DNA from 3 places in the Aeromicrobium sp. YIM 150415 genome. Region 1 is predicted to be linked to each of the others. Evidence: predicted binding sites of a transcription regulator. Region 1 holds the regulator's gene; each other region holds the start of a gene.
What was found. Region 1 encodes HrcA, which represses chaperone genes, less so after heat shock. Its sites were predicted from a motif close to TTGGCACTCGNNNNNNNCGAGTGCCAA; they were not measured.
Positions count from the first base shown of each region.

Region 1 (6,978 bases):
CTTCGGCGGCCGGGTCCGCTTCTTCATCTCGGGTGCGGCGGCGCTGTCCTCCGATATCGCCGAGTGGTTCCACGCCGCGGGCGTCCTGATCCTGGAGGGTTACGGGCTCACCGAGACCTCGGCCGGGTCCTTCGTCAACCACCCCGACGACTTCAAGATCGGCTCGGTCGGCCTACCGATGCCGGGCACCGAGGTCAAGATCGCCGAGGACGGCGAGGTCCTCATCAAGGGCCCGGGTGTCATGCGCGGGTACCACAATCTCGAGGCGGAGTCGGCCTCCTCACTCACGGGCGACGGTTGGCTCGCCACGGGCGATATCGGCGAGCTCGATGCCGATGGCTTCCTGCGGATCACCGACCGCAAGAAGGACCTGTTCAAGACCTCCGGAGGCAAGTACGTCGCCCCATCGCATATCGAGGGCGCGTTCAAGGCGGTCTGCCCGCTCGCGAGCCAGATGGTCGTCCACGGCAATGAGCGCAACTTCTGCTCCGCGCTCATCACCCTCGACCCCGACGCGGTGGAAGCGTGGGCGCAGCAGCACGGCATGGCCGGAGCGTCGTACAGCGAGGTCGTCTCCTCCGACGCGATGCAGAGCGAGATGGAGGGCTACGTCAAGGAGCTGAATTCCAAGCTCAACCAGTGGGAGACGATCAAGAAGTGGGCCATCCTCGATCACGATCTGTCGATCGAGTCCGGGGAGATCACGCCGAGCCTCAAGGTCAAGCGTCGCGTCGTGGAGGACAACTACAAGGACATCCTCGACGGCTTCTACGCCTGACGCCTGAGATCAGCGTCGCCCCCAGCCAGTAGGCTGGTTCCGTGACCGCCGAAGGAGCGACCGCCAGGGAGTGGGGTCGCTCCTTCGGCTTGTATCTGCACGTGCCGTTCTGCGATGTGCGCTGCGGTTACTGCGATTTCAACACCTACACGTCCGATGAGCTGGGGGAGGGCGCTACCCGCGCGCAGTACGCCGACTCGGCGCTCCGGGAGATCGACCTGGCCGCCCGGACGACCGGCCCGCGCGAGGTGGACACGGTCTTCGTCGGCGGTGGCACGCCGACCCAGCTCGCCTCGGCCGAGCTCGTGCGGATGCTGCGGGGGATCGACGACGCCTGGGGCCTGGCCCCGGATGCGGAGGTCACCACCGAGGCCAATCCCGACAGCGTCACGCCCGCATCCCTGGCGGAGTTGCTTGAGGGCGGTTTCACCCGGATCTCCTTCGGCATGCAGTCCGCTGCCCCGCATGTCCTCGCGATGCTCGACCGCACGCACGACCCGGCCAATGTGCCGCGGGCGGTGCGATGGGCGCGCGAGGCCGGCTTCGAGCAGGTGAGCCTCGATCTCATCTACGGCACGCCCACCGAGTCGATCCAGGACTGGCGGCGCAGCGTGGAGGAAGCGCTGTCGATGGAGCCCGACCATGTCAGCGCCTATGCGCTCATCGTCGAGGACGGCACGGCCTTCGCCCGCAAGGTGCGTCGTGGCGAGGTGACGATGCCCGATGACGACGAGACCGCCGACAAGTATCTGCTCGCCGACGACCTCTTCGAGCAGGCGGGTCTCGGCTGGTACGAGTTGTCGAACTGGGCACGCGACGACGACGCCCGGTGCCGCCACAACCTCGGCTACTGGTATTCCGGCGACTGGTGGGGCATCGGCCCCGGCGCGCATTCGCATCTCGACGGCGAGCGGTGGTGGAATATCAAGCATCCGGCGGCCTACGCGCAGCGGCTCGCGTCCGGCGGATCGCCGCGGGCCGACGGCGAGACCCTCGACGAGGACATCCGCGCACTCGAGGACGTCATGCTGCGCATCCGGTTGCGTGAGGGCATCGAAACGAGGGCGTTGGCGGGAGACCCCGCTCCGATGATCGCCGAGGGTCTGCTGACGGCGCAGGACGATCGCGTCGTGCTCACCCGCGAGGGTCGCCTCCTGGCCGACCACGTCGTCCGCCGACTCACCTGATGCACCGCATCCCAGTTGTGGCCAGTTGTGGCCCGTTTTCGGATCGGAGAACGGGCCACAACTGGCCACATCTGGGAGGTACGGTCCTGGCGTCTCAGTCGGTAGGCAGCGTGGCGAAGTCGATCAGTTCCTCGACGCGGCCGAGGAAGGCCGGTTCGAGGTCGGTGTAGCTGTCGACCCGGCTCAGGATGTGCTTCCACGCGCGAGCGATATCCGCCTGGTCCTGGTGCGGCCAGCCGAAGGAGGCGCAGATGCCCTTCTTCCACTCGACCGAGCGGGGGATGGTCGGCCATGTCTCGATCCCGAGCCGTTCGGGCTTGACCGCCTGCCAGACGTCCACATACGGGTGCCCGACGACGAGGACATGCGGCTGTCCCGAGAGCTGCTCGGCGATGCGCGATTCCTTCGAGCCCGGGACCAGGTGGTCCACCAGTACGCCGAGGCGGCGCTCGTTCGTCGGCGCGAAATCGCGCACGATCGCCGGCAGATCGTCGATGCCACCGAGATACTCCACGGCCACACCCTCGGCCCGCAGGTCGTCTCCCCAGACCTTCTCGACGAGCTCGGCATCGTGACGTCCCTCGACGTAGATACGACTCGGCAGCGCGACCTTGGCACGGGTGTCGACCGCGATCCGCGAGCCGGAGGCGGTGCGGGTCGCCTTCTGCGGCGCGGCGCGGACCGGGGCCACGAGCACGACGGGCTTGCCCTCGAGGAGGAAGCCCGGGCCGAGCGGGAAGGTGCGGCGCGTGAGGTGGCGGTTCTCGAGCTCGACCGTGCCGAGATCGCGTTCGACCTTCATGATCTCGCCGACGAAGCCGCTGGTGGCCTCTTCGACCACGAGTCCCAGGTCGGCCGGCTGCTCGGTGGAGCGCCCACGCGGGGGCTTGCGCCAGTCCCCGCCGAGCACATCGGAACCGTAGCGGTCAAAGGTCATGGACGACCTCCAGCAGTCGTTGGTGGAAGGACTCGATCTCGTCCTTGGAGCCGCTGTCGAGGGTGGAGTCGGCGATGAGGCCCAGGGCGAGGTCGACCGCGGCCGGCCAGCTGTCGGGGACATCGGCAGAGGGGGCCTCGGGCGCGATGAGGGCGCCGAGCGCGACCCGCGGTGGTTCGCCGGGGAGCGTCACGACCATGACGAGCTCGCCGCCCGCCGGGCCGTCGCCGAGATAGGAGACCTCCACGAAGGCGTCGCCGACCTGCGCGGACCACACCCCGACCAGCGAGCCGCCGCGAGACTCGTGCGCGATCCGCTGCCCGTCCGGTGTCGTCACGGCATAGGGGGTGTAGGTCAGCACGTCATCGCCGGAGGTGACCGTGATCGCTCCGTCGGGCCGTATGTTGAGCTCGGTCATCTGGCTAGACTGGCACTTGACCATCGAGAGTGCCAGCGCGACACGGGGAGGTGACCGCGATCATGTCGGAGGAACGCCGGCTGGACGTGCTCCGCGCCATCGTGGAGGACTATGTCGCGACCCAGGAACCGGTGGGGTCGCGCGCGCTGGTCGACCGGCACCATCTCGGCGTCTCGCCGGCCACTATCCGCAACGACATGGCCGCCTTGGAGGACGAGGGGTACATCACCCAGCCGCACACCAGCGCGGGTCGCATCCCGACCGACAAGGGTTACCGGATGTTCGTGGACCGGCTGGCGACGGTCAAGGCGATGTCGCCGGCCGAGCGCCGCGCCATCGAGACCTTCCTGGCCGAGGCCCTGGACGTCGACGATGTGGTGCGCCGCAGCGTCAAGGTGCTGGCGCAGCTGACCAATCAGGTCGCGATCGTCCAGTACCCCTCCCTGACGCGCTCGACGGTGCGTCACGTCGAGGTCGTCGCGCTGGACGGCGCGCGGGTGCTGCTGGTGGTCATCACCAGCAGCGGACGCGTCGAGCAGCGCATCGTGGAGCTGGTGGAGACACCGAGCGAGGACCTCCTGTCGGATCTGCGCGGACGGCTGGTGCGCGCCACGGTCGGCCAGCGCCTGCCGGAGGCGGCGTTGCGGCTGGCGGAGCTGATCGACGGGGTCGATCCGCGTGACCGCCCGATCGTGACGAGTATCGTGACGACGCTGAGCCACACGCTGTCGGGGGAGCGCTCCGAGGAGCGCATCGCCGTCGGCGGCACGGCGAATCTGGCGCGTTTCGGTGCCGACTTCGACACCGCGATCCGTCCGGTGCTCGAGGCGTTGGAGGAACAGGTCGTCCTGTTGAAGCTGCTCGGCGAGGCGACCCGCGGCCCGGGTGACGCGGCACAGGTGCGCATCGGGATGGAGACCGGGCACGACGGCCTGTCCGGTACGGCGGTGGTCTCGTCGGGTTATGGGTCCGATGCGGAGATCCTGGCGCGGCTCGGTACCGTCGGACCTACGCGCATGGACTATCCGGGCACGATGGCCGCCGTGTCGGCCGTGGCCCGTTACGTCGGACGAATCCTCGCGGACGGTTGATCCCGCGATCGGGTGAGAGAAGGACATGGCACAGGACTACTACGCACTGCTGGGTGTCTCGCGTGATGCGAGCGCCGAGGAGCTGAAGAAGGCTTATCGCAAGGCCGCGCGGCGGCTGCATCCGGACGTCAACGACGCTCCGGATGCCGCCGAGCAGTTCAAAGAGGTCTCGCTGGCCTATGAGGTCCTCGCGGATCCGGACAAGCGAGCCGTCTACGACCGTGGCGGCGATCCGCTCTCCAGCGGCGGCATGGGCGGCGGCTTCGGCCAGGGTGGCTTCAACTTCGACGACATCATGGACGCCTTCTTCGGCCAGGGCGGCGCGAGCCGCGGGCCCAAGTCGCGGGTCCAGCGCGGATCCGACGCGTTGCTGCGCGTGGTGGTCACGCTTCCCGAGGCCGCCTTCGGCGTGACCCGCGAGCTCAAGGTCGACACCGCGATCGTCTGTCTGCTGTGCAACGGGTCTGGGGCGAGCGAAGGCTCCGAGCCCGTCACCTGCGGCACCTGTCACGGACACGGCGAGGTGCAGTCGGTGCAGCGTTCGCTGCTCGGTGATATCCGTACGGCTCGGCCGTGCCCCACCTGCCGTGGTTTCGGCACGATCATTCCCGACCCGTGCTCGGAGTGCGGGGGCGACGGACGCGTCCGGGCTCGTCGCACGATCTCGGTCAACATCCCCGGGGGCGTCGACGACGGCAACCGCATCCAGCTCGCCGGGGAGGGCGAGGTCGGCACGGGCGGCGGCCCTGCGGGCGATCTCTACGTCGAGGTTCGCGTGCAGCGGCACGAGGTGTTCACCCGCCAGGGGGATCAGCTCGCGTGTCAGATCGCCGTTCCCATGACGGCCGCCGCGCTGGGCACCCGCATCGAGATCCCGACCCTGGAGTCCGAGCGTCCCGATCTCGGGGACGTGCCGGCCACGGTCCCGATCGACATCCCCTCGGGGACGCAGTCGGGCGAGACGGTCACGGTGCGCGATCAGGGGGTCCAGCGGCTGCGCGGCAGTGGACGTGGGGACCTGACGGTGCAGGTGATCGTCGAGACCCCGAACGACCTCGACGATCGCCAGCGTGAGCTGCTCGCCGAGCTCGCCTCGCTGCGCGAGGAGGAGCGCCCCGAACCGGTGGTCGGTCACTCGCATCGTCACGGCGTCTTCGGCCGCATCCGCGACGCCTTCAAGTGACCTGGCCTGGACCCCTCCCGTGGGCGGTGAGTAGGCGTCCTTTTCCGCTCAGGAGCGGTGGGGGGGGGTGGGGGGGGGGTGGGGGGGGGGGGGGGGGGCCGCCCCCCCCCCCCCCCGCCGCGGGGGCGATGGAGTAGTCGGCGGAGGGTCGCGGCCACCCTAGACTGACCGTATGGCTGCTGACTGCGTGTTCTGCAAGATCGTCGACGGACAGATCCCGGCCGAGGTGATCGCCGAGTCCGAGCACACCATCGCCTTCCGGGACATCAGCCCCAAGGCGCCGGTGCACGTGCTGGTCATCCCACGTGAGCACGAGCCCGATATCGCGAGCCTCGCCGAGGCCTCGCCGCTGGTGGCCGCCGAGCTCCTCGCGCAGTCGCGGGCCATCGCCAGTCAAGAGGGGTACGAGGACTACAACCTGGTCTTCAACACCGGCGCGAATGCCGGCCAGACGGTCTTCCACGCGCACGCGCATGTGCTCGCCGGGGTCGACGTCTCCAAGCTCTTCCTCGCCTGAGCGCGACGGTGGCGGTAGATCGTCAACCTTTCGTCCCCGTCGGCGGTAGATCGTCAACCCCATCGGCCGCGGATAAGGTTGATGGTCTACCGCCACCGTCGAGGTGACGTTGATGAGATACCGCTACCTCGGGACGTGGGACTCTGTAGCGAGACGCCTGTCGGCGCGACAGCGTAGACTGGCACCTGTATGACTGATGACATCAAGGCTCGCCACGTGTTCACCGTGCCGTCGAGCGTTCCCGCCGTGGCCCTGTTCGGCCCGGCCGATGAGTTCCTGAGACTGGTCGAGGATTCCTTCGATGCCCGCGTCCACGCCCGCGGCAATGAGATCACCGTCGAGGGCGACCCCGCCGAGGCGGCGCTCGTCGAGCGCCTGCTCGATGAGCTCGTCACGATCCTGCGCACCGGCCAGGCTTTGAGCCGCGAGACGGTCGAGCGCAGCATCTCGATGCTGCGTACCGAGACCCAGGAGCGGCCCGCCGAGGTGCTGAGCCTCAACATCCTCTCCAGCCGCGGCCGCACGATCCGTCCCAAGACCCTCAATCAGAAGCGCTATGTCGATGCGATCGACAAGCACACCATCGTCTTCGGTATCGGCCCGGCCGGCACCGGCAAGACCTACCTGGCGATGGCCAAGGCCGTGCAGGCGCTGCAGGCCAAGGAGGTCACGCGGATCATCCTCACGCGCCCGGCCGTCGAGGCGGGGGAGCGGCTCGGGTACCTGCCCGGCACGCTGAGCGAGAAGATCGACCCGTACCTGCGTCCGCTCTACGACGCCCTGCACGACATGCTCGACCCGGAATCGATCCCCAAGCTGCTCACCAGCGGCGTCATCGAGGTGGCCCCGCTCGCGTACATGCGCGGC
Region 1 covers NZ_JAERWM010000001.1:90,806-97,783, reverse strand. The annotation lists gene JL108_RS00530 (long-chain fatty acid--CoA ligase) at 1-778, shown strand, start outside; gene hemW (radical SAM family heme chaperone HemW) at 820-1,965, shown strand; gene JL108_RS00520 (DUF3097 domain-containing protein) at 2,060-2,902, opposite strand; gene JL108_RS00515 (hypothetical protein) at 2,892-3,320, opposite strand; gene hrcA (heat-inducible transcriptional repressor HrcA) at 3,383-4,411, shown strand; gene dnaJ (molecular chaperone DnaJ) at 4,437-5,594, shown strand; gene JL108_RS00500 (histidine triad nucleotide-binding protein) at 5,767-6,111, shown strand; gene JL108_RS00495 (PhoH family protein) at 6,301-6,978, shown strand, end outside.

Region 2 (6,978 bases), on a different contig from region 1:
GGCCACGGCGCGCTTGCGATCCAGGCCGACATTCGCGTACACCTCGTCGCTGACCATCGACTCGACGACGAACTTCGCCCCGCCGGCGATGACCGCCGCGCTGGCCTTGCGACGCATCGGGCTCGCACCGGCCAGGTGCTCACGGATCTCGTGCCGCGCGAACTTCATGTGCCGCGCCTCCTCGACCACGTGGATCTTGCTCGTGGTGCGGACCTCGTCGAGCACATTGTCGCCGCGCATCCAGTCGCGCTGCATGACATCGAGGATCTCCTCGGCCACCAGGATCGCCCCATAGGCGACCTCGCCGCCGGCGACGGTCTTGAGTCCGCGCGCGAGCTCCTGCACGTAGCGCTTCGGCTTGTAGTGCGGGACACCCATCTTGGTGCAGGTCTTGGCGAACATGAGCGAGTGACGGCACTCATCGGCGATCTCAGTGAGCGCGAACTGGAACTCCGAGCCCGCGTAGACACCGCAGTACTGATCGCGCAGGATCATCTGCTGCAGGATCATCTCGAACCAGATGCCGGTGCTCATGATCGAGCCGACCTCGTGGCGGGTCAGCGCGATGCGCTGCTCCTCGCTCATCTCACTCCACAGACGCGTGCCGTAGAGCGTGGACCACTCGGGGTTCAGCCCGTACTTGGTCGGGTCGAGCGGGGCCTGCCAGTCGACCTCCTGGTCCGGGTCATAGGACAGCTTGGCCGAGGACTCGAGCAAGCGCTCGAGCGTGCCATCCGGGTCGATCTGCTGGCGGAAATCCACTGCCGTTGCGGTCATCGCGCATCATCCTCTCGATGTGACACTATCAATGTAACATCGAAAATGGCAGTCGTCATCCGCGAGTGCCGTCACCCCTCCGCGGGCGGGGCGGAAGCACGCGGCCGAGCACGCGACAGGTGGGCGGTGAGATAGGCACCCCTCAACGCCGAGGGCGGTGAGATAGACACCTCTCCGAGGCGGTGAGAGGTGCGTAACCCACCGCCCACCCGGGCGAGACGTGCGAAGCTCACCGCCCACCCGAGGGAGACGAAGGGCCGGAACGCGACAGGGCCCGGAGCCGAAGCTCCGGGCCCTGTACGTGCCAGTTGGCGACGATCAGTGGCTGTGTCCAGCGTGCTCGTCGTCCTCCTCGGCGGGCTTGTCGACGACCAGGGTCTCGGTCGTCAGCAGCATCGCGGTGATCGAGGCCGCGTTGGCGAGCGCCGAACGCGTGACCTTGACCGGGTCGAGGATGCCCTGCGCGAGCAGGTCACCGTATTCGCCCGAGGCCGCGTTGTAGCCGTCGCCGCTCTCGCGGACCTTGGAGACCACGACCTCGCCGGAGGCGCCGCCGTTGCGGGCGATCCACTCCAGCGGGGCGTCGGCGCCCTTGCGGACGATCCGCACACCCACGGCCTCGTCGCCACTGAGCCCGAGGCCGTCGTCGAGCACGCCCACAGCGTGGACGAGAGCCGAACCGCCGCCGGGGACGATGCCCTCCTCGATCGCGGCGCGCGTCGCGGAGACGGCGTCCTCGATGCGGTGCTTCTTCTCCTTGAGCTCGACCTCGGTGGCCGCACCCACGCGGATGACGCAGACGCCGCCGGCGAGCTTGGCGAGACGCTCCGAGAGCTTCTCGCGATCCCAGTCGGAGTCGGTGTTCTCGATCTCGGCCTTGATCTGGGCCACGCGGCCGTCGACCTCGGCCTGGTCGCCGCCACCGTCGACGATGGTGGTGTTGTCCTTGGTCACCACGACACGGCGCGCGGTGCCGAGCACCTCGATGCCGACCTGGTCCAACTTGAGGCCCACATCGGGCGTCACCACGGTGGCGCCGGTGAGGGTCGCGATGTCCTGGAGGATCGCCTTGCGGCGGTCACCGAAGGCCGGGGCCTTGACCGCGACCGAGGTGAAGGTGCCGCGGATCTTGTTCACGACGATGGTCGAGAGCGCCTCGCCCTCGATGTCCTCGGCGATGATGAACAGCGGCTTGCCGGCCTGAACGACCTTCTCCAGCAGCGGCAGCAGCTCCTGCACCGCGGAGATCTTGCCCTGGTTGACCAGGATGTACGGGTCGTCGAGCACGGCCTCCATGCGCTCGGTGTCCGTCACCATGTAGGGCGACAGGTAGCCCTTGTCGAACTGCATGCCCTCGGTGAACTCGAGGTCGGTGCCCATGGTGTTGGACTCCTCGACGGTGATGACACCGTCCTTGCCGACCTTGTCGAAGGCATCGGCGATCAGCTCGCCGATGTGACCGTCGCGGCTGGAGACGGTGGCGACCGCGGTCATGTCCGCGACATCGTCGACATCGCGGGCACGGTTACGCAGCTCGGCGGTGACGGCCTCGACGGCCGCCTCGATGCCGCGCTTCAGGCCGACCGGGTTGGCTCCGGCGGCCACGGCGCGCAGGCCCTCGTGGACCATCGCCTGAGCGAGCACCGTGGCGGTGGTGGTGCCATCGCCGGCGATGTCGTTGGTCTTGGTGGCGACCTCCTTGGCGAGCTGTGCGCCGAGGTTCTCGAAGGGGTCGTCGAGCTCGATCTCACGGGCGACGGAGACGCCGTCGTTCGTGATCGTGGGAGCGCCCCACTTCTTGTCGAGCACGACATAGCGGCCCTTGGGGCCGAGGGTGACTTTGACGGTGTCGGCGAGCTTGTCGACGCCGCGCTCTAGCGCGCGGCGTGCATCCTCGTCGAACTCCAGGATCTTGGGCATAGAAGGATCAGACCTCTTCTACTGAAGGATTCAGGGGGCGAATGCGGCTCCGGCGCCGCCCCGAGGGACGACGCCGGAGCACTGGATCAGGAGACGACAGCGAGGATGTCGCGGGCGGAGAGGATGAGGTAATCCTGTCCGTCGTACTTGACCTCGGTGCCGCCGTACTTGCTGAAGATGACCTTGTCGCCGGTGGCGACATCGACCGGGACGCGCTCGCCGTTGTCGCTGACGCGGCCGGGGCCCACGGCCACGACCTCGCCCTCCTGGGGCTTCTCCTTGGCGGTGTCCGGAATCACGAGACCGGACGCGGTGGTCTGCTCGGCTTCGAGCGCCTTGACGACGACGCGGTCCTCGAGCGGCTTGATGGTGACCGACACTGGTCGACCTCCCCTTTCGACGGTTACTGCTACGAATTGAGGTGTCCGGTGGCCACGCCGTCGCGGGGGTCGGGGCCACCGATGGAACTGGCACTCAGACTACCCGAGTGCTAAAGAGGACGATAGCAAACCTTGGCACTCACACCAAGAGAGTGCTAACCGTGGCGGCACCGCATCTTTTCCTGGTATCGGCCCTGAGATGGGGCGACATCGTTAGACTGATGCACAGGTTCGCCGGACCGCGTGCCTCCCGTCCGGTCCTGACGAGGCGAGAGGAGCCCCGGTGACGATCGTGTCCGCCGATGAGCGGCGACAGCGCGTGGTCGACATCCTCGGGCTCCCCGAACGCGGCTCGCTTCCGGTCCTCGACCGTATCGCCCGTATCGCCCGGCGCATGTTCGACGTGCCGAGCTCCGCGGTGACCGTCTTCGACGCCGACCGCGTCTTCATTCCCGGCGGCTCCGGAGACCTCCCGGAGTCGATTCCCCGCGAGCACACCTTCTGCCAGCACGTCCTCGACACCTCCGGTCCGGTCACGACCTCCGACGCCACCTGCGATCCCCGGTTCCGTGACCTTCCCGCCGTGCGCGCCGACCCGGCGATCCGCTTCTACCTCGGCTACCCGCTCACCGAGCCGGGAGGCACCGTCATCGGCGCGTTCTGCGTCTTCGACACACGCACCCGGGAGTTCGATGCCGCCCAGGTCGCCGAGTTCAGCGATCTCGCGGCCTGGGCACAACGCGAGCTGCTCGCCGAGGCCGAGTCCGGGCGCGCCCGAGCGGCGCAGACGGCGCTGCTGCCGGACCGTCCGCTGCGGATCGGCGACTGGTCGGTCACCGGACGCTGCGCCGCCGCGCTCAATGTCGGTGGAGACTACTTCGACTACGGCGCCGACGGCCACGTCCTCCACGCCGGACTCGCCGATGTCATGGGCAAGGGCACGGCGGCGGCGCTCCTCGGCTCCTCAGTCCACGGCGCCTTGCGTGGCGCGATCCAATCGGTGACCGAGGGCATGGATCTCGGCCGATATCTACAGCGAGCGGAGACCCAGCTGGCCGACGAGCTGGACCGGTCGGGGGCCTTCGTCACCGTCTTCCAGCTGTCCGCCGACACGCGGACCCATCGGCTCCGCTACGCCGATGCGGGCTTCGGGCTGGCGCTGCTCCTGCGGGCGACCGGCGAACGCGAGCGCCTCACCGGCGACGATCCTCCGCTGGGTCTGCGGCGCCGGGAACGCCGCGAACACCAGGTGGAGTTCCTGCCGGGCGACCGGCTCGTGTGTGTCAGCGACGGAGTCCTCGACCTCGTGGAGAACCCGGTCCGCTGGCCCGAGGCCGTCGAATCCCTCGTCCGGCCGTCCACGGACGCCGAGGCGATCGACACGATCCTGGACCTGGCCACTGAGCGACCTCCGCTCGATGACGTTACGGTCATCATCGTCCAGCGTCATCCTTGAACGGGTTGGGAGAGCACGTGTTCGAGATCGGCGTCGACCGCGTCGAGGGGGCCACCGTCCTGCGCCCCCGGGGACGTCTGACGATGGCATCGACGGGAGCCTTCCGCGATGCGGTCACCACGGCCCTGCACGCCGGCGATCAGCTGGTGGTCATCGACCTCGCCGGCCTCGCCTTCATCGACTCCTCGGGGCTGGGCGCCCTGGCGGGAGCACAGCGGATCGCGCATGCCGGGGACGTTCCGCTGCGCGTCTGCGGAGCGAGCGATCAAGTCCGGCTGGCCATGGAGCTGACCAATCTCGACGACCTGCTCCAGCCCTTCGTGACCGTGGACGCGGCACTCGATGCCCGCTGAACAGCCGGTGATCCGGCAGGTCTTCGACGCGCCGGCCACCCCGGAGAGCATCGAGCTGGTCCTCGACGCCGCACAGCAGTGGTGGGACGACCTCGGCGGTGATGTCGACATGCACGTGCGGCATGCCTTCACCACCGCCCTCGCCGAGGTGACCGGCAATATCGTCGCGCACGGTCGCCGCACCGCGGGTGGCCCGCGCCGCTTCGACCTCCGGCTCCAAGCGCATCGCGATCGCCTCGTCGCCGAATTCACCGACCACGACGAGTCCGCCGAGGTCGACGTCGAGCACGCCACCATGCCGCCCCCGGAGTCCGAGGACGGACGCGGACTGGCCCTGGCTCGCGCGGTACTCGACCGGGTCGAGCACCGTTACGACGGCGCCAACCACTGGTTGCTGGAACATCGTCGTCTCCCCGTCCCGGCGGCGCCCGGAGGCGGTGAGTAGGCGTCCGTTCGCGGCTGGAAGGGACGCTCAGGCACCACCCATGAGAGGGACGTCGCGGCAACGGCCACAATGGCGAGGTGGACCTCGCGACCTTCGATCGTCTGCTGGCCCCGGCCGGTCAGCGTCTGCTCGCCACGGTGGCCGAGCAGCCACCGGGCACGTCCGACCTCGCGCTGGGCACTCGGCTGCGTCGCGATCACCCCGGTGAGCTGGTCGCCGCGGCCATCGCCCAGCAGCGGCTCCGTGAGAAGGCCGTCGCGAAGCTGGGACCCGATGCGGCCCGCCTCTACTACACGCCCGACGCGCTGGAGCAGGCGACGCGCGCGTCGGTGGCGCGCCATCGGGCCGAGCAGCTGCGCGACCGGGGCGCCCAGGCCGTGGCGGACCTCGGCTGCGGCATCGGCGCCGATCTCATCGCCTTCGCCCGGGCCGGGCTCACCGTGCGCGGCATCGAGATCGACCCGCTGCGCGCGGCCATCGCACGCGCGAACCTGACGACCCTCGGTATCGACGGACGCGTCGAAGCCGGCGACGCCCTCGAGACATCGATCGCCGATGACGAGATCGCCTTCGTCGATCCGGCCCGCCGCGACGGCAGCGGTCGTCTCACCCGGCTGGACCAGCTCACGCCGCCGTGGGAGTGGACCGCTCGCCTGCTGGACGGCCGGGCTGTCGCCAAGCTCATGCCCGGCATCGCGCACGATGCGATCCCCACGGGCGTCGGCGCCGAATGGGTCAGTGACCACGGCGACCTGGTGGAGGCGTGCCTGTGGGGTGCCGGCTTCGAGGTGCCCGGTCATCGGGCCACCGTGCTGCCCACAGGCGAGACGATCGCCGCGCACAGCGCGCGAGCCCGGCTCGATCCGCCTCGCCGGTTCATCGTCGAGCCCGATGACGCCGTGATCCGCGCAGGCCTGGTCGCCGAGCTGGGCGAGCAGATCGGCGGCGGGCTCCTCGACCCCAAGATCGCCTACCTGACCTGCGACGCCCCGCCCTCGGGCGCTCTGGGTCACTGGTTCGAGATCGTCGAGGAACTTCCGTTCCGCACCAAGAGCCTCCGCGCCGCTCTACGCGAACGCGACCTCGGCACGCTCACGGTCAAGAAGCGCGGAGTCGACATCGTGCCGGAGCGGCTCATCGCTCAGCTCAAGGCGACCGGTTCCATCCCGGCCACCCTGCTGCTGACCCGCGTCGACGGCAAGGGCCGGGCCTTCTGGGTGCGTCCGATCGATTGACGCGTCGTGGCCGAGGCGGGCGTGACCTATGCGATGCTTCGGCCATGGAAGCTCTCCGCAGGATCGTCGCCCGATTCGTCATCGGCACGTTCGCGCTGGCGGCGGCGCTCGGAATCTACGCCCTGTTGAAGCCCGGTCAGCTCGGCGAGGTCGAGGGCAATGTACTGCTGACGACCACCATCGTCGGAGTCGCAGCACTCGCCGCGCTGTGCTATCTGGCCTCGAGCGCGAGCTCCTGGTGGCCGGCGGGCGCGGCCGGGGCCGTGGTGGCCGTGGTGCCGGTCACGATCTCCCTGGTGCTCGTCTGGGGCGACTGGTCGTACTCCGACGGGTGGTGGAGGACCTACGGGGTCAGCATGACGCTGGCGCTCACGCTGGCGCAGATCAGTCTGCTCGCCGGTCTGACCGGCGA
Region 2 covers NZ_JAERWM010000002.1:71,525-78,502, forward strand. The annotation lists gene JL108_RS01080 (diiron oxygenase) at 1-777, opposite strand, end outside; gene groL (chaperonin GroEL) at 1,096-2,697, opposite strand; gene groES (co-chaperone GroES) at 2,784-3,077, opposite strand; gene JL108_RS20360 (PP2C family protein-serine/threonine phosphatase) at 3,361-4,533, shown strand; gene JL108_RS01100 (STAS domain-containing protein) at 4,551-4,886, shown strand; gene JL108_RS01105 (ATP-binding protein) at 4,876-5,331, shown strand; gene JL108_RS20365 (class I SAM-dependent methyltransferase) at 5,409-6,566, shown strand; gene JL108_RS01115 (hypothetical protein) at 6,611-6,978, shown strand, end outside.
Region 2: a site for HrcA is predicted at 3,165-3,191, ahead of groES (co-chaperone GroES). Genes of this name have one in related genera too.

Region 3 (6,978 bases), on a different contig from region 1:
GAGCGTCAGCGGCGGCGTTCGGCCCGGCGCCTCGGCTTCGACGTCTGACCGGTCGTGAGCCAGCGCTTCCGTCGGCCGGTCTCACGATGAGCGAATCGGAACCGGAAACCCCCGCGCCCTCGGGTCCTCAGCATCGCCATGCGGCGCGTTCACGGCTGCTGTCCATCGTCGCCATGACGGCCCTGGCCGTCGCCACCGGCGTGCTGGTCGCCTTCGCGCTGCAGGGCGGCGGAGGGGACGACGACCGTGTCCAGCCCCCGAACCTCGCCGATGCGGCGGCGTCGGAGCCCACGCCTGAACCCGAGCCGGAGCCGACCGAGGACGCCGAGCCGGAACCGGACCCCGAGCCGGAACCAGAGCCAGAACCCGAACCCGAGCCGGACCCCGAACCGGCGCCGCCGGCCCGCACCCTGGGCGTCATGGTGCTCAATGCGACGAATGTCACCGGCCTTGCCGCTCGTACGACGGGCCAGGTCTCGGGTGCGGGATGGAATGTGGTCGGGTCGGGCAATGCCCGCGGCAGCTATCCCGCCGACACGATCTATTACCCCGCCGGCGGGTACGACCAGGCGCAGCTCCTCGCCGCCGACCTCGGTGTCGGGAGGCTCATGCCGAACCTCGCGGACATGCCGAGCAATCGACTGACGGTGGTCCTGAGCTCGGCTCGCTGACGTCCCGGCATACTTCTCGGCATGACCGAGCGAAGCGAGGGAGCAGTGGGGTTGTCATGCCGGTGCATGCCTATCGTTGTGGTTCTCTGGCAGGCGGCGGCATGACCGAGCGAAGCGAGGGAGCAGTGGGGTTGTCATGCCGGTGCATGCCTATCGTTGTGGCTCTCTGGCAGGCGACGGCATGACCGAGCGAAGCGAGGGGACGATGGGGCTGGATCTGCCCGCGGCAGTGACCGATGAACCGGGTTCGGTCCTACTCGGGCTCGACTTCGACGGCACGCTGGCGCCGATCGTCGACGATCCGACGAGAGCCGACATCCATCCTCAGTCGCTGACGGCCTTGCGCCGGCTCGGTCGGCTGCTCGGACAGGTGGCGATCATCACGGGCCGACCTCTGGACCAGGTGCGCCGGCTCGGGCGGTTCGAGGACGGATCGGGTCTGGAGCACCTGGTGATCTGCGGCCAGTACGGAGCCGAGCGCTGGGATGCGTCGACGAATGAGATCACCCGTCCGCCGCGGCCGGAGTCGATCGTGGAACTCGAGCGTCGGCTGCCCGAATGGCTGGCCGCGCACGCGGCGCAGGCTGTGCGGATCGAGGACAAGGGACTGGCGCTCGCCCTGCACACCCGAGGGGTGGCGCCGGGGCTCCTCGACGATCTCGCCCCGGATCTCGCCGAGCTGGCCTCCGAGCTGGGGCTCGTGGTGGAGCCGGGACGTCAGGTGATCGAGCTGCGCACGCCGGGCACCGACAAGGGCGAAGCGCTCGCCGCCCTGGCTGCCGGAGGCTCGTTCGCGAGCGTGGTCTATATCGGCGACGATCTGGGCGATCTGCCGGCTTTCGATGCCGTGGACACGCTGCGTGCGGAGGGTCTCTTCGGTCTGCTGGCCGTCTCGGCGTCGACCGAGCAGCAGGCTCTCGTGCCGCGTGCGGATCTCGTCCTCGACGGTCCGGACGGGGTCGCCGAGTGGCTCACCGCATTGGCCGACGCGATCGACTGATCTCACGATATGAGCGCTCGTCTCTATATATGAGATTCGCGTTTCGTGTCGCCGGTCCCGCTCATTAGGCTGCTCACAACTCATCGAGAGGGGCAGAGGGATACGGCCCGACGAAGCCCCAGCAACCAGCCGATCATGCGGCCAGGTGCTACGTCCGTCCTCGCCGAGAGCCGGCCAGGAGAGATGAAGGAGTGCTTCGTGAGCCTGACCCTGGAATCCACCACCTTGCGTGCCGGCGCGTTCGGCAACGCCACCTGTCTGAAGTGCCGGGAATGCGGCACGACCCGGGAGCTGGGTCCGTACTACGCGTGCTTCGAGTGCTTCGGCCCGCTGGAGGTCGGTTACGAGTTCGGCACGGTGACGCGTGAGCAGATCGAGGCCGGGCCCAGCAATATCTGGCGATACAAGGCGTTGCTGCCGGTGCCGGAGGACATCGAGTCCAGCCCCAATCTCGAGCCCGGTTTCACCCGGCTGCTCGATGCGCGCAATCTCGCCGGGGAGCTGGGGCTGACGAAGCTCTGGGTCAAGGACGACAGCACCAATCCCACCAACTCCTTCAAGGACCGGGTCGTGGCCTGCGCGCTGAGCGCCGCCCGTGAGCTCGGCAGCCGCGTCTTCGCCTGCCCGTCGACCGGCAACCTCGCCAATGCTGTCGCGGCCGCGGGCGCCCGGGCCGGCATCCCGACCGTCGTGTTCATCCCGAGCAACCTGGAGACCCCGAAGCAGGTCAACTCCGCGGTGTTCACGGAGAATCTCGTGGCGGTCGACGGCACCTACGACGATGTCAACAAGCTCGCCAGCGAGATCGCCGGCGAGGACCCGGGTTGGGCCTTCGTGAATGTCAATGTCCGGCCGTTCTATGCCGAGGGCTCCAAGACGCTGGGCTATGAGATCGCCGAGCAGCTCGGCTGGCGGCTCCCCGATCAGGTCGTGATCCCGGTCGCCTCAGGCTCGCAGCTGACCAAGGTGCACAAGGCCTTCACCGAGCTGATCGAGCTCGGTCTCGTCGAGGACAAGCCCTACAAGATCTTCGGCGCGCAGGCGGAGGGCTGCTCGCCGGTGGCGACCGCCTTCGCCGACGGGGTGGACGCGATCCGCCCGGTCAAGCCCGACACGATCGCCAAGTCGCTCGCCATCGGCAATCCGGCCGACGGCATCTACGTGCTCGACATCGCCCGGCAGACCGGCGGCAGCGTCGAGCAGGTGAGCGACGATCAGATCCGTGAGGCGATCGTGCTGCTCGCGCGCACCGAGGGGATCTTCACCGAGACGGCCGGTGGCACCACCGTGGCGGTGCTGAAGAAGCTCGTGGAGACGGGGCAGTTGGACCCGGAGGCCGAGACCGTCGTCATCAACACCGGTCACGGGCTCAAGACGCTCGATGCCGTCAGCGATGCGGTGGGCCCGCGGGCCACGATCGCCCCGACCTACGACGCCTTCGCCGCTGCTGGCATCGCCTGAGACCGCACACCCTGTATCCGAGGAGTTCCGCATGTCCGTGTCCGTTCGTATCCCCACCATCCTGCGCACCTACACCGGTGACGAGTCCCAGGTGAACGCCGACGGCGCCACGCTCGCCGAGGTGCTGGAGTCGCTGGAGACGTCGTACCCGGGGATCAAGGCGCGCATCGTCGACGAGGACGGCAAGCTGCGTCGCTTCGTCAATGTGTACGTCGCCGAGGAGGATGTCCGCTTCGCGGACGGCCTCGACACCCCCACCCCCGACACCACCCAGATCTCCATCATCCCCGCTGTGGCCGGAGGCTGTTGAGCTGACGTAGGGCAAATGAGGGGCGAAGCCCCGCTGTAGCGGGAGGCTGTTGAACCCTCGGTGGTCGAGTAGGGGAGTGCGCTCAGCGCGCGAGCCGTATCGAGACCACGTCGGGTGGGGTGATCTCGCTCCGTGACGGCTAGGCCCCTGATGTGCTGGCTCCATTGCGTCGGCCGTGGCCGGCCTTCACTACTCGATCGCCGAGCACGTGCCGACGGGCCTGTGTCCGCCCAGCGAGAACGAACATATGGGGCATAGCGCGTGGCGAGGGCACGGCGTTACGCTGAATCGCACGGGGTCCAGACGGGGCCCAGAGCTACAGCAAGGTGGGAAGCTCATGGTGCAGGGCACCGTCAAGTGGTTCAATCCCGAGAAGGGATACGGCTTCATCGAGGTCGATGGACACGATGACGTGTTCGTCCACTGGTCGAAGATCGCCGTCGAGGGATTCAAGACCCTCGACGACGGCCAGTCCGTGGAGTTCGAGGTCATCGACGGGCCCAAGGGCCGTGAGGCCCAGGGCGTCTCGCCGACCGTCTGATTCTCCGGCGCACCGGACGTCGGGGCGACAGGCCACTAGGCTGTCCGCATGGATGACGAGTGGATCGGTATCGGCGCGATCGTCGGGCTGTTGCTCGGGTCGGTCGGATTCCTCGCCTTGGACAGCCCCTGGTGGCTGCTGATCGGCCCGGTGGTCGGATTGGCCATCGTCCTCATCTTCGGTCCTCGCCGTTCGGTCGATGACACGCAGGACCACGAACACGACTCTCGCTGACCTGCGTTGCGCCACGTTGATTAGCACTCGTATAGTGAGAGTGCTAGTTATGGATCGGTCCGATGAGGCCGGTTGTGGCGTCGAGAAGGGTTCGGCGTCGACGCCGGTCGTCCGTCGCGGGCATCGCCCGGTCTGCCCTATCAACCTGTGTGGGAGATACGCACACCATGGCCAAGTCCATTGCATTCAACGAGGAAGCGCGCCGCGGCCTCGAGCGGGGCATGAACCAGCTCGCCGACGCCGTCAAGGTGACGCTTGGCCCCAAGGGCCGCAACGTCGTGCTGGAGAAGAAGTGGGGCGCCCCCACGATCACCAACGACGGTGTGTCCATCGCCAAGGAGATCGAGCTCGAGGACGCGTACGAGAAGATCGGCGCCGAGCTCGTCAAGGAAGTTGCCAAGAAGACCGACGATGTCGCCGGTGACGGCACCACGACGGCCACCGTGCTTGCCCAGGCGCTCGTGCGCGAGGGTCTGCGCAATGTGGCCGCCGGTGCCAACCCGATGAGCCTCAAGAAGGGCATCGAGACCGCCGTCGAGGCCATCATCGAGCAGTTGCACGAGATGGCCAAGGACATCGAGACGACCGAGCAGATCGCCTCGACCGCCTCGATCTCCGCCGCTGATTCCACTGTCGGCACGATCATCGCCGAGGCGATGGACAAGGTCGGCAAGGAAGGCGTCATCACCGTCGAGGAGAGCAACACCTTCGGCCTCGAGCTCGAGCTCACCGAGGGCATGCGCTTCGACAAGGGTCACCTGTCGGGCTACTTCGTCACCGATCCTGAGCGTCAGGAGACGGTGCTGGAGGATCCCTACATCCTCATCGTCAACAGCAAGATCAGCTCCGTGAAGGACATGGTTCCGGTCCTGGAGAAGGTCATGCAGTCGGGCAAGCCGCTCGCCATCATCGCCGAGGACGTCGAGGGCGAGGCCCTGGCCACCCTCGTGGTCAACAAGATGCGCGGCACGTTCAAGTCGGTCGCCATCAAGGCCCCCGGCTTCGGCGACCGCCGCAAGGCCATGCTCGCCGATATCGCCATCCTCACCGGTGGCGAGGTCATCAGCGAGGAGGTCGGCCTCAAGCTGGAGAACGCCGACCTGAGCCTGCTCGGCACCGCTCGCAAGATCGTCACCACCAAGGACGAGACCACCATCGTCGAGGGTGGCGGCGACCAGGAGCAGATCAACGGCCGGGTGGCCCAGATCAAGGCCGAGATCGAGAACAGCGACTCGGACTACGACCGTGAGAAGCTCCAGGAGCGTCTCGCCAAGCTGGCCGGCGGCGTGGCCGTCATCAAGGTCGGCGCGGCCACCGAGGTCGAGCTCAAGGAGCGCAAGCACCGCATCGAGGACGCCGTTCGCAATGCGAAGGCGGCCGTCGAGGAAGGCATCGTCGCCGGTGGCGGCGTGGCGCTCGTCCAGGCCACGGCCGCAGCATTCGAGAAGCTGTCGCTCGAGGGCGACGAGTCGACCGGTGCCGCGATCGTGCGCTCGGCCGCCTCGGCTCCGCTGAAGCAGATCGCGATCAACGCCGGCCTCGAAGGTGGCGTCGTGGCGGAGAAGGTGGCGGGCCTGTCGGCCGGTCACGGTCTCAACGCGGCCACCGGCGAGTACGTCGACATGATCACCGAGGGCATCCTCGACCCGGCCAAGGTCACGCGCTCGGCGCTGCAGAACGCGGCCAGCATCGCGGCCCTGTTCCTCACCACCGAGGCCGTCGTCGCCGACAAGCCGGAGCCCGTTCCGGCCGGCGGTGGCGCCCCGGACATGGGTGACATGGGCGGCATGGGCTTCTGACGAAGTCCCGTTCCACCACGAAGGCCCCCGGCATCGCCGGGGGCCTTCGTCGTTCTCCACACCGCCACCAGGTGGTAGCGGTAGCTGGTCAACGTGACGCATCCGGTGGCGGTAGTCCAGCAACGTCATCGAGGCCGGATAGCGTTGCTGAGATACCGCCACCGGGGAGATAGCGTTGCTGAGATACCGCCACCGGGGAGGCGAGCGGGCTCCGGGGCGCGGTCAGACGTCGAGGGCGTCGAGCGCGGCGAGGACCGCTCCAGCCGCACACGACTGGTCGCCGAGCGTGGCGCGGGCGACGTGCGTGCGCTGAGCGATGGGTTCGAGCGCGTGTCGCCGCAGGCCGTCGCGCAACCCATCGAGGAGCAGCTCACCCGCCTCGGCCAGGTCGCCGCCGACGACGATCAGCTCCGGGCCGACGATCTGCGCGAGCGTCGCGGCGGCCCGGCCGAGGTGACGGCCGGCGTCCTCGATGAGGCGGCGCGCGCCGAGGTCGCCGTCGAGAGCTCGTGACACGAACTCGTGGACGGTGAGATCGGTCGCGAAGGTGCTGAACTGCTCGACCAGCGAGGCGCCCCCGGCGTAGGCCTCGAGGCAGCCGCGGCTGCCGCACCGGCACAGCGGTCCGTCCTCGTCCATCGTCAGGTGGCCGAGCTCTCCGGCGGTGCCGAGGCCGCCGTGGAAGACCTGGCCGTCGAGTACGAGACCGGCGCCGATGCCCGAGGACACCTTGAGGTAGGCCATCGTCCGCACCTCGCCCCCCGCGCCGTGCGTGAACTCCGCGAGGGCACCGAGATTGGCATCGTTGTCGACGCGCACCGGCACGCCGAAGCGCTCCTCCACCGCGGCAGCGGCATGGACTCCTACCCAGCCCGGGAGGATCGAGCCGGAGTTGATGATGCCGTCATCGCTGATCGGTGCGGGCAGGCCGACGCCCAGCGCGTGCAGCGTCAACGACGGGT
Region 3 covers NZ_JAERWM010000004.1:193,803-200,780, reverse strand. The annotation lists gene JL108_RS02665 (DUF3263 domain-containing protein) at 1-48, shown strand, start outside; gene JL108_RS02660 (LytR C-terminal domain-containing protein) at 87-671, shown strand; gene otsB (trehalose-phosphatase) at 853-1,671, shown strand; SAM riboswitch class I at 1,749-1,861, shown strand; gene thrC (threonine synthase) at 1,870-3,132, shown strand; gene JL108_RS02645 (ubiquitin-like small modifier protein 1) at 3,164-3,442, shown strand; gene JL108_RS02640 (cold-shock protein) at 3,780-3,983, shown strand; gene JL108_RS02635 (hypothetical protein) at 4,032-4,217, shown strand; gene groL (chaperonin GroEL) at 4,385-6,016, shown strand; gene JL108_RS02625 (ROK family transcriptional regulator) at 6,239-6,978, opposite strand, start outside.
Region 3: a site for HrcA is predicted at 4,238-4,264, ahead of groL (chaperonin GroEL). Genes of this name have one in related genera too.